DNA from 3 places in the Methylophaga sp. SB9B genome. Region 2 is predicted to be linked to each of the others. Evidence: riboswitches for the same ligand, from Rfam matches in the RefSeq annotation. Region 2 holds a riboswitch; each other region holds the start of a gene.
The links. Region 2 has a riboswitch for cyclic di-GMP ahead of E8Q33_RS15945 (VPLPA-CTERM sorting domain-containing protein). Riboswitches for the same ligand answer to the same signal wherever they lie in the genome.

Region 1 (3,283 bases), on a different contig from region 2:
TGTATGTTGGTGCGAAATTAATACTTTCAACTGTTGCATTGGAAGCAAAATCACCAGTATCTTCTTCTGCAATTGAACGCTGCGCTCTTTCAGCATAACTGGCAGATAAACCATATGAACTACGTTCAGTATTCCAACCGGCTGAAAAGTTTGCAAAAGGATCTTCTCGGTCCAGATCTTTCAAATCTGTATATCTTTCAACGCTTAATCCAGTATTAAAAGTAATTTTCGAGTTAGCCTCAGCTCTTGATAATACAAGAGTTGGTTGAATACGAGTAAAGAAACTCCCTTCTTTATCTTCACGAAGCTGAACGTTATCATCGTAAGTGAATGTAGGAGAAAATTTTGCTCCAATTACGTATTCTGCTGCAGTTAACAATGTGGATTGACTGGCCAAAACCAGAGCAATAGGTAGCAGTACTCTGTTATTCATGTTTGCTCCATTTCAGTGGGCCAATATTCCTCAATATTAAGGAATGATAATTACATCACCACTTTTCAACATGACATTTGAGTCTAATGATTGACCTTTTTTGATACGGGCATAATGAACTGGAATAATTTCTTGTTTATCACCATTACGTCGCAAAATAATAATATTGTTTTCTTCAGCAAAGGTATTTAATCCGCCTGCCAAACTTAAAGCTTGCATAGCGTCTAATGGCTGGCTCATTGAAAACGAACCTGGGCGTAGAACTTTACCAATAATATGAACGGTATTACCGGCTACTGCATTCACGGTAATGTTTACAACTGGATCGGATATATAGTCAGATAATTTTGCTTTTAGCTCGTCTTCCAACTCAATAACTGTTCTACCTTGAGTGTTAAATTGGCCTGCAAGGGGAAATGAAATTGTACTGTCCGGTAAGATAATCACTTCTTTTTGTAATGCTTCCTCGTTCCAAACGGAGATAAACAAGCGATCACCTGGGTTTAGTGTGTAGGGTTCATCAGCATAAACATTTGATGTTATTGAGATTATTGTTAGAAAAAAAGCTGAACTGAGTAACTTTTTCATGAATCCTTCTCCGTGGCTATAATTTACTTTCAGATTCGATGATAACAGCTTAATTTGTCAAAAAAAAGGGAGCCGAAGCTCCCTTTTCCTAAAACTAACAATATTGTTAACTTATCTGGTTTTATGCAGCAGCTACTTGTGCTTTACGGCGTAAGCCGAAGAAGCCTAATAATGCTGGAGCAAATAACCATAATGCAGCTGGAATTGGTGTTTCTACACGCAGGTCATAGTTACTACCTGCTGCAGCTGTACTGATCATAATGTTAATCACATAATCAGTTGCCGCTTGTAATACCCAAAAGTATTCAGTTACACCAAGATTTAATATTGGTGTAATTGTTGGGAAAACCACATTTCCACCGTTAGTTACTGATACAGATGTACCCGCAGCTAATGGATTAAATGTCAATGACAGTAAACCACCTGTTAAAGCATCAGTAGTAACTGTATAAGAATCATTAACTGATTCTCCACCAGATACTGATGAGCTCCAAGCAGCAGTAACAACTGGACCTGAACCAATACCAACAACACCCGCATTTGCAGCGTCACCAACCAAAGTTAATGAAGCAGCACTCGCATTTACAGAGAACAATAATGCAGCAAAGAACAGCATCGCTTTTTTCATAATAATTTCCTTTAAATTGAAAAATTAAGCAATGCAACCCAGCCATCTTCAACATTAAAGTATCGAAGATCTGTAGCTTTCCGACCTTGCCTCACGACAAGTTTGGCTTTTATAACGAGACGACACTGTCTCGCGCTTAGCGTCTTCCAGAAACATCTCTCAGAAGTACAGTTGCAATTTAACAATCAAAAACTGGAAATGTAATTGTACTATGGTACTAATTACCGAAAACTTTGTGATAAGCATCATATAAATTAAGGTTAAATGTCATTTGATGCTTTGTGAATTATCGAACAACATTTTTTTAAATTATGCCATTTTCAAAAAAAAGGGAACCGAGGTTCCCTTTTTTAAAACTAACAATATTGTTAACTCTTAAATTATGCAGCAGCTTTCATTGCTTTACGACGTAAACCAAAAAAGCCTAATAATGCTGGAGCAAATAACCATAATGCTGCTGGTACAGGTACTTCACTAATACCACTGTCCAAACGTAAATCGTAGTTGCTTCCTGCAGCGCCACGACCAATCATTACGCTGATTACATAGTTTGTTGCAGCTTCCAACATCCAAGAATATTCAACAACACCCAGTGAACCAATTCTGATCACATCTAACAATGTAGTTGTAACACCATCAAAAATTGAAACCGAAGTTCTGTTAGGGATTAATGGATTAAAAGTCAGAGACAACGTTCCTGTGGTAGCAACATCAGAAGAAACAGTAAATACATCGTTAATGGTTGTGCCACCGATACCACCGGCACTCCAACCAGAAGTAACAACTGAACCTGAAGCGATTCCAACTGTACCTGCATTGGAATCTGCACCAACTAATGATAATGAAGCTGCATTAACGTTGAACGAGAACAACATGGCTGCAAAAAATAGCATCGTTTTTTTCATGAGAATTTCCTAATGATTATGAAAAAATTTAAACAATGCAACCCGGCCATCTTTAAAAATAACCCAAAGATCCGTGGCTTTCCGCCCTTACCTCACGATAAGTTTGGCAAGTCATTGATTGAAACAACAACTTTTCCAGATTTCTCTGGAAACTGATTATTAGATTGAGATAGTTCATCTAATGGAATTTTAATATAGCGTAAAAATATTTCATTATTCTTACGTTGGAAAGGAAGCGGAAGCTTCCTTTCCTTATCAAACTAACAATTGTTAACTTGCAAATTTATGCTAATGAAAGTTTATTAGCTTTACGGCGAAAGCTTAAAAAACCCAACAATGCTGGTGCAAACAACCACAATGCAGCAGGCAATGGAACTTCACTGATACCTGCAGCGGTTAAACGTAAATCGTAGTTACTACCAGAAAGTGCTTTACCAATGAATACGTTGATTACATATTCAGTTGCTGCTTCTAATAACCATGTGTACTCAAGAATACCTAATGAACCAATTTTGGTAATGCTTAAACCCACAATGTCCATTCCATCAAAAATTGAAACAGCAGTAGTTGGGGCTAATGGATTAAACGTTAAAGATAGAGTGGCAATAGCAGCTATATCACTTGTAACTGTATACGCATCACTAACGAAGGCACCACTAGCTAATGGTGATGTTGACGCTGTTACAACTTCTCCCGAACTAATACCAACTGTACCTTTATTTCCAGCAT
Region 2 (3,283 bases):
TTGATGTAAACCAAATACCCATGGTTTGCCGAGTTTAGGGTAGATTGCCGTACCAATTAACGAGCGTACTTGATAATCCTTGATGACATCAGGTGAATCGGGACTCTCAACATCTAATTGGAAGGTCACCGGTTCGCTGGCTGACAAGAAAGTTGTCATGGTCTCAGCCATATGAGCAAACATCGGATATTCTTCCCCAGCCTGCATTCCCCCCGGATATTCTGGCGTTGTCTGCTCCATGGGGACACTCCATGTCGCACTTTGCGGATCGCAAGGGTAAACCAGCCATGCCCGATCACAATCAAAGCAGCTTAGAATAGCCTCAAGCACATCACTCATCATCTGTTCGAGATTATTGGTGCCTTGAATTGCCCGATTAACCTGATCCATACATTCAAGAAAATGTAGATGCGCCTGATTTTCCTGCTCTGCCCGTTTTATCTCGGTGATATTTTGAAAATACCCATGCCAAACGATGCCCTTTTCATCAATGACTTCTGGCATTGCTTTGCAGTCAACCAGAACTTCACCCTTATGAGGGTGTAAAACACGCCACACACGATTTAACGGCTGCATTGCTTGGGCAGATTCAGACATTTCCTGCAGAATTTTTGCCCGGTCTTCGTGGTGAATACGTTCCCAGGCATATGAAGGATTTTCGATTATCGTCTCTGCATTCAAACCAAAAATATCAACAATTATCGCAGTGCTGTCGAGTATGGCTAACTGATTATTTTCTTGCAGACAAAACTTCACAATCGCAACCGGTGAAGTATCGGCTAAACGACTAATCACGGTTAGGGTTCTGATAAGTTTTGGAAGAGCGGTTCATTGGAAATTTATTCGATACCTTAATCAACAATAAAAATAGGTTATTGATTTTTATAATTTGTGGGACTGTTTGATAAGACTATACGATTGAAAACAGAGGCTCATCAGACCGGAAAATATTTACTGAATGAGAACGTTAAGATCTATTTAACTATTATCACCCTAAAATCCCGGGCATGTTAGGCATATTACCGTAATGTTACAAGGGATATTATTCACCTTATAACAGGATGTTTGCCCAACTACGATTCGTATTAAACTAATTGAATAATAAAATGATTTTGTAGCTTGATATGGATTGTATACCTGAGCGATAACAAAACTAAGCAAGTCCATCACAGTATGGGAATTTACCCTCTTCCTTTGCTTAACATCAGCTATCAATCATCGGAAGAGTTCATAGCCACCTTGCTATAGCAGGTTGACGACTACTGGTTTGCCACTAGGCTTTCAAAACGTTGCTGAGGTGGTTTGTAGATAAAAAAATTTGTATCTATTTCATTAAAAAAACCGACGTTGATGACTACATTTTCGTAAAGCCAGTAAATAAAACCACCTTCCTCAACCCGATAGCGCCATTGATACTGACACTGTATCCAGCCCTCATTTATCGTAGTCAGCAATATTGGCGGTTCATCTGCCTGCAATCGAGATTTAAATTCAACTGTCTTGGTTTTTAGATCAATACGCAAACGATCAATTAAAAAAGAATTTTCATCTATCAGCTGATAATTAATGCGATTTCCAGAGATATCATCACCATGTTGATCGAGCATAATCCGCCCATCAGATAAAGCAACAGTGGCTGAACTGAGCGGATATTGATCCGGTAAATCTTCTCTTGGTTGCTTGTGCTGCTCTGAGAGCTGAGATTTATCCCATTGACGGATAATGATTTGTAAAACTAGTTTATGCATTAATAAGTTACCGGATACACAGTAGGTGATTAATTAAGTTCGTTGGTACCAAAGTACAATTAAAAAAAGTTTAAATAAGGATTAGTTTGAATTTGTGTCACTCTTTATATGACACATTTATTTTTAATTTTTGCCAAACTTAATGCAAATTAAGGACGGAAAGTTTCAGGTCTCAAAATTGAGATTGCTGAGCCGCAAAAATTGAGGATGTAACTATGAAAAATTTAGTAAAAATTTTAGCTTTATCTGCCTTATGTTTTGCTCCAGTTTCCTTTGCTGCAACCATTTCCAGTCTATATGATGGTTTTGAAGGTGAAGGTCAGGCTAATTCAGTTTTAAACTATAACAGCTTCGTTAATTGGGACGTCACCGACGGTACTGTCGATTTAATCAAAAACGGTAATCAATGGGGAATCACGTGTTTAACTGGTAGCTTTTGCGTAGACCTCGACGGTTCAACTAGTGACGCAGGGATTTTGACTTCTAAAGATGGTTTTTCTGCTGGTAAATACAAAGTAAGTTTTGCATTGTCTGGCAATCAGCGTAATGGACCTGCTGACCAAGTTTCTGTTTTGTTTGGTGCGGGAGCACTTCTTAACAATCTTCTCTTAGATTGGGATGAAAATTGGCATACCTATACTTTCCTGGTGGATTTAGTGGATGGAGACAAATTATCCTTTAGAAACTTAGGTGGTGATAATGTTGGAGCGATGCTGGATAACATTCATGTCTCAGCCGTTCCACTACCAGCAGCAGTTTGGTTATTTGGTTCTGGTTTGATGGGTTTTTTAGCAATGCGTAGAAAAGCGAAAAACCTACAATTATAATTACCTTCATCTTTTAAAAAAAAGCCGTGGCAGTTTCTGTCACGGCTTTTTAATTCTTAGTACAAGAGTCTGGTTAATTGACCAAGCTTTGGATCGGTGCCGGAATACGACCACCTAAACGAACGAAGCGATTTTCATGACTGCCCATATTGACGGCCATCACCGGACCTTCACCTAACAAGCCACCGAAACGCACAATATCACCAGCTTTTTTGCCAGGCGCTGGAATCAACCTTGCGGCTGTCGTTTTCTTATTGATCACACCAATTGCCATTTCATCCGCAATGATCGCTGAAATCATTTCAGCTGAGGTATCACCAGGAATTGCCACCATATCCAGACCGACTGAACAAACTGCCGTCATGGCTTCAAGTTTTTCCAGACTCAAGGTGCCATTGGCTGCAGATTCCGCAATAGTTAAATCTTCACAAACCGGAATAAACGCCCCACTCAATCCGCCGACATGTGAGCTGGCAAACGCGCCACCTTTTTTCACTGCATCATTAAGCATCGACAAAAATGCCGTACTACCTGGAGCACCGAAGGCCGGTAAACCAATCGCTTCAAAGATTTCACCAACACTGTCGTTACGATTCGGTGTCGGAGCCAAAGACAAGTCGACAATACCAAATGGCAGATTAAGTAATTGCGCTACTTCACGACCAACCAGTTCACCGGCACGAGTTAATCTGGCTGCAGTTTGTTTGA
Region 3 (3,283 bases), on a different contig from region 2:
ACATTCAGGCCCAGGAACGCCAGGGTCAAATTCAGTGGGCCAGTCGGTTACAGGAAGCACTCGATAAAGACCTTTTCCGGCTCTATTTTCAGACTATTGTCCCGCTTGAAAACAGCGATAACACCTTGCCGCATTATGAAATTCTGACTCGCATGATCGGTCCACAGGGAGAAATCATTCCACCAGGTGCCTTTATTCCGGCGGCCGAACGTTTTGGGTTAATGCCCAAGATCGACCAGTGGGTCATTCGTAACACACTGGCTTGGATGGGCGATCAACTTCGCCAGAACCAGCAGCCCGTGTTTTGCTCGATTAACTTATCTGGTGCCTCAATTGGTCGCGAAGACTGCCTGCAATTAATTCAGGAACAACTGGAGAAACGCAAAGTACCGGCAAATAATATTTGCTTTGAAATCACCGAAACCGCCGCCATCGCTGATCCAGCCAATGCTGCTAGATTCATTACGGAGCTGAAAAGCTTAGGTTGCCAGTTTGCTTTGGACGATTTTGGCAGTGGCCTGTCGTCATTCGGCTATCTCAAACAATTACCAGTCGATTACTTAAAAATTGACGGTATTTTCATTCAGGAGCTAGCCAACAACCGGATTGACCAAGCCATGGTGGCATCGATTAACAACATCGGCCATATCATGGGATTAAAGACCATTGCCGAATTTGTTGAAGACGCTGCAACACTGAATATCCTGCGGCAGATTGAAGTGGATTATGTTCAAGGGTTTTATCTGTCACGACCAGAACCCTTGGAATCACTCATGAGTGTCCGGGTAATGCCGCGCTAAATGGAGGATATTTAGGACTAAAGGTTGGGGCATACCCCAAATGCTCAAAGTTAATTGACTGAAAATATTGGCAGGGGATCGTTCACTGGCTGACCCCTTGAACTCTTCAATTAATAAAAATTAAATATACTCAGTTCTGATCAAACGACTTTAGTGCCAATAATTAGACCTGAATATTGAAAAATAATAACAAAATACAATACAACTCAAACAGTTCGTGGAGCTATAATTATGTGAGATTAAAGTTCTTATTTTTGACTGCCAAACTTAGTGTGAGCCAAGGACGGAAAGCCTACAGCTGTTAAACCAACAGGGCTGGGTTGCAAAACATGGAGTGATTTATGAAAACCTTTATTAAAGCAACAATGTTTGCAGTTTGTTTACTTGTATCAACAGCATCTAATTCTGCATCAATTGATATCATTGATAATGGTGATTATACGACCGACAGTATTTCTGGATTGGATTGGTTAGATCTGACGATTACGAGGGGTATGAGTTACAATCAAGTGATTGCAGACATTAACTTTGAAGGTACTTTGTCAGGCTGGCGTTATGCTACCGTCACGGAGTTAACTGCATTAATCACCAACTCACAATGGCGGACGGATAGTAACTCCCAACTTTGGTCATACTTAGGAGGAACATTGGCGATAGGCTATGCTGACTTCATCAACGGAATTTATGGATCAGTTATTAACTCAAGTGTACCAAATGCACAATTGTATATAATTCGAAGCAATGGAAATCGTTATTTCCGACCGTTAAACAGCTATCTTGATCCGGATTTTGCTAATGAAGGTTTAGGCTCATTTTTGGTCAGAGAAACACAATTATCAGCGGTACCAATTCCAGCAACAGCTTGGCTACTAACATCTGCTTTGCTAGGTTTTTTTGGTTTACGTGGTAGAGCTAAACAACGTTAAAACAAACACTTGACCCGTCCTAATATAAGTTGACGGTTTAATTAAGCCAGTTGCCACTCGCAACTGGCTTTTTTATTCACCTCATCCGGTGTTCTCATCCAAAAATTCAGGTACGTTCTGGAATATTTAGGAATATTTAGGGTCAGTGTAAAAAAAGAATCTTTTTTGGTTTTCACACTGACCCTAAATATCGGACCCTAAATATCGCTTCTTGGAAGCTTTTCAAGTTGACCGACACCTTAATAGTGAGTTGCCAGCCGCGAAGTTGTTGTTAGCTATTTTGCTTTCACGCAAACCATAATGCTGCCGACGTTACAACATAACCAATTACAAAAAATCCAGTTAGATGATTTTTTGACCAATATATGTCTAAGACCTTAGCTAAGTATACAACCGAGCCAACAACTCCTAGAGAGACTCCAGCTATAAATCCCAAATAAACCGAGCTGATCACCCAATAGCCCAAGAGAATAAATACATAAAATGCGAATAGAATCCCTGCTTGGTATATTGAGTTCTCTGTGAGGGGAAAATCAAACCCGAACAATAATGCATTAAATGTGCTTATTTGATTATAAAACAATGATGTCATATTTGTTTTCGCTAAAAAATCAAGAACCGGCATTAGTAAGATGAATGAAAAAAATTTCAGAGCGTTCACGAGAAAATTGAGTGCGTAGCTCTGAAATTTAGTAAACCACTTTATAGAAAACCACATTATTGCAGCCCATAAAGTTACCAACGAGCCATAAAATTGCCATGCTCCATCACCAAACAATCCCTTTCCTACAAAAAAGAAAGTCAGATAAATTAAGGCCATCCAACCAAAAAATGAACCGATTTTGTCTAGGGTGTTTTTCAAACCTAGCTCTTTAATTTTAGAAACTACACCAGAAAACCCCTGATCAAAGACTTTCATTGATTCATGAGCGGAATCATTAAGGAATACCGCATACCTAGATATCCCCAGCCCAAATAGAAGATTAAGAATCTTCAAAAAAAACATATATATTCATCCTGATAGCGGCATAACGACGTAACCAAATAGGGCCAGAGAATTTTCTCCGGCCCTTTTGTTTGAAATGCTTGATCAAACTAAATCAAGTTGGTTGACGCCTTAAATTTGTTAGGGACGATGGACATAGACTCGCGCTGCTTTATTTTGAACAACCTCATACTTGGTAAAAGCTATTCTCGACCTCATAACTTTGACTTCATTTTTATAAACGTGGAGATGCTGAGCAACGTTATATATTTTCAGGTCAGATCTAGGGCCCAAAATCACCTCTTTGAGCTCCATATTGCCTTCAAAATCACTAAAGCATAAACCAGTTGAGTCTTTTGTTTCTAGAGGAACAATAACTCTGACTTCATTTTCGTAATTCCATCCGATGTACTTCGCACATAGTAAATTTTCGGTGAATTCTTTAGTAAGACCTCCAAATTCTTGATTCATCTCTGCAACTGCGGTCATTCTCTCAGGGTAGTATGTAACTTCTTTAATAAGTGAGCCATGAATCTCGAATCCCAAACAGATCCCTTTATGCTTATCTCCGT

Region 1: another riboswitch for cyclic di-GMP. It lies ahead of E8Q33_RS00035 (hypothetical protein); the one in region 2 lies ahead of E8Q33_RS15945 (VPLPA-CTERM sorting domain-containing protein).
Region 3: another riboswitch for cyclic di-GMP. It lies ahead of E8Q33_RS11755 (VPLPA-CTERM sorting domain-containing protein); the one in region 2 lies ahead of E8Q33_RS15945 (VPLPA-CTERM sorting domain-containing protein).

What each region holds. Positions count from the first base shown of each region.
Region 1 is NZ_SSXS01000001.1:6,834-10,116, forward strand. Features, by position in the region: gene E8Q33_RS00025 (autotransporter domain-containing protein) at 1-433, opposite strand, end outside; gene E8Q33_RS00030 (polysaccharide biosynthesis/export family protein) at 470-1,021, opposite strand; gene E8Q33_RS00035 (hypothetical protein) at 1,143-1,649, opposite strand; cyclic di-GMP riboswitch class I at 1,679-1,766, opposite strand; gene E8Q33_RS00040 (hypothetical protein) at 2,030-2,554, opposite strand; cyclic di-GMP riboswitch class I at 2,588-2,672, opposite strand; gene E8Q33_RS00045 (hypothetical protein) at 2,838-3,283, opposite strand, start outside.
Region 2 is NZ_SSXS01000004.1:10,043-13,325, forward strand. Features, by position in the region: gene E8Q33_RS05435 (EAL domain-containing protein) at 1-795, opposite strand, end outside; gene E8Q33_RS05440 (hypothetical protein) at 1,260-1,748, opposite strand; cyclic di-GMP riboswitch class I at 1,871-1,948, shown strand; gene E8Q33_RS15945 (VPLPA-CTERM sorting domain-containing protein) at 1,964-2,575, shown strand; gene E8Q33_RS05450 (PFL family protein) at 2,649-3,283, opposite strand, start outside.
Region 3 is NZ_SSXS01000011.1:27,231-30,513, forward strand. Features, by position in the region: gene amt (ammonium transporter) at 1-800, shown strand, start outside; cyclic di-GMP riboswitch class I at 1,051-1,128, shown strand; gene E8Q33_RS11755 (VPLPA-CTERM sorting domain-containing protein) at 1,142-1,726, shown strand; gene E8Q33_RS11760 (hypothetical protein) at 2,013-2,732, opposite strand; gene E8Q33_RS11765 (DUF2971 domain-containing protein) at 2,853-3,283, opposite strand, start outside.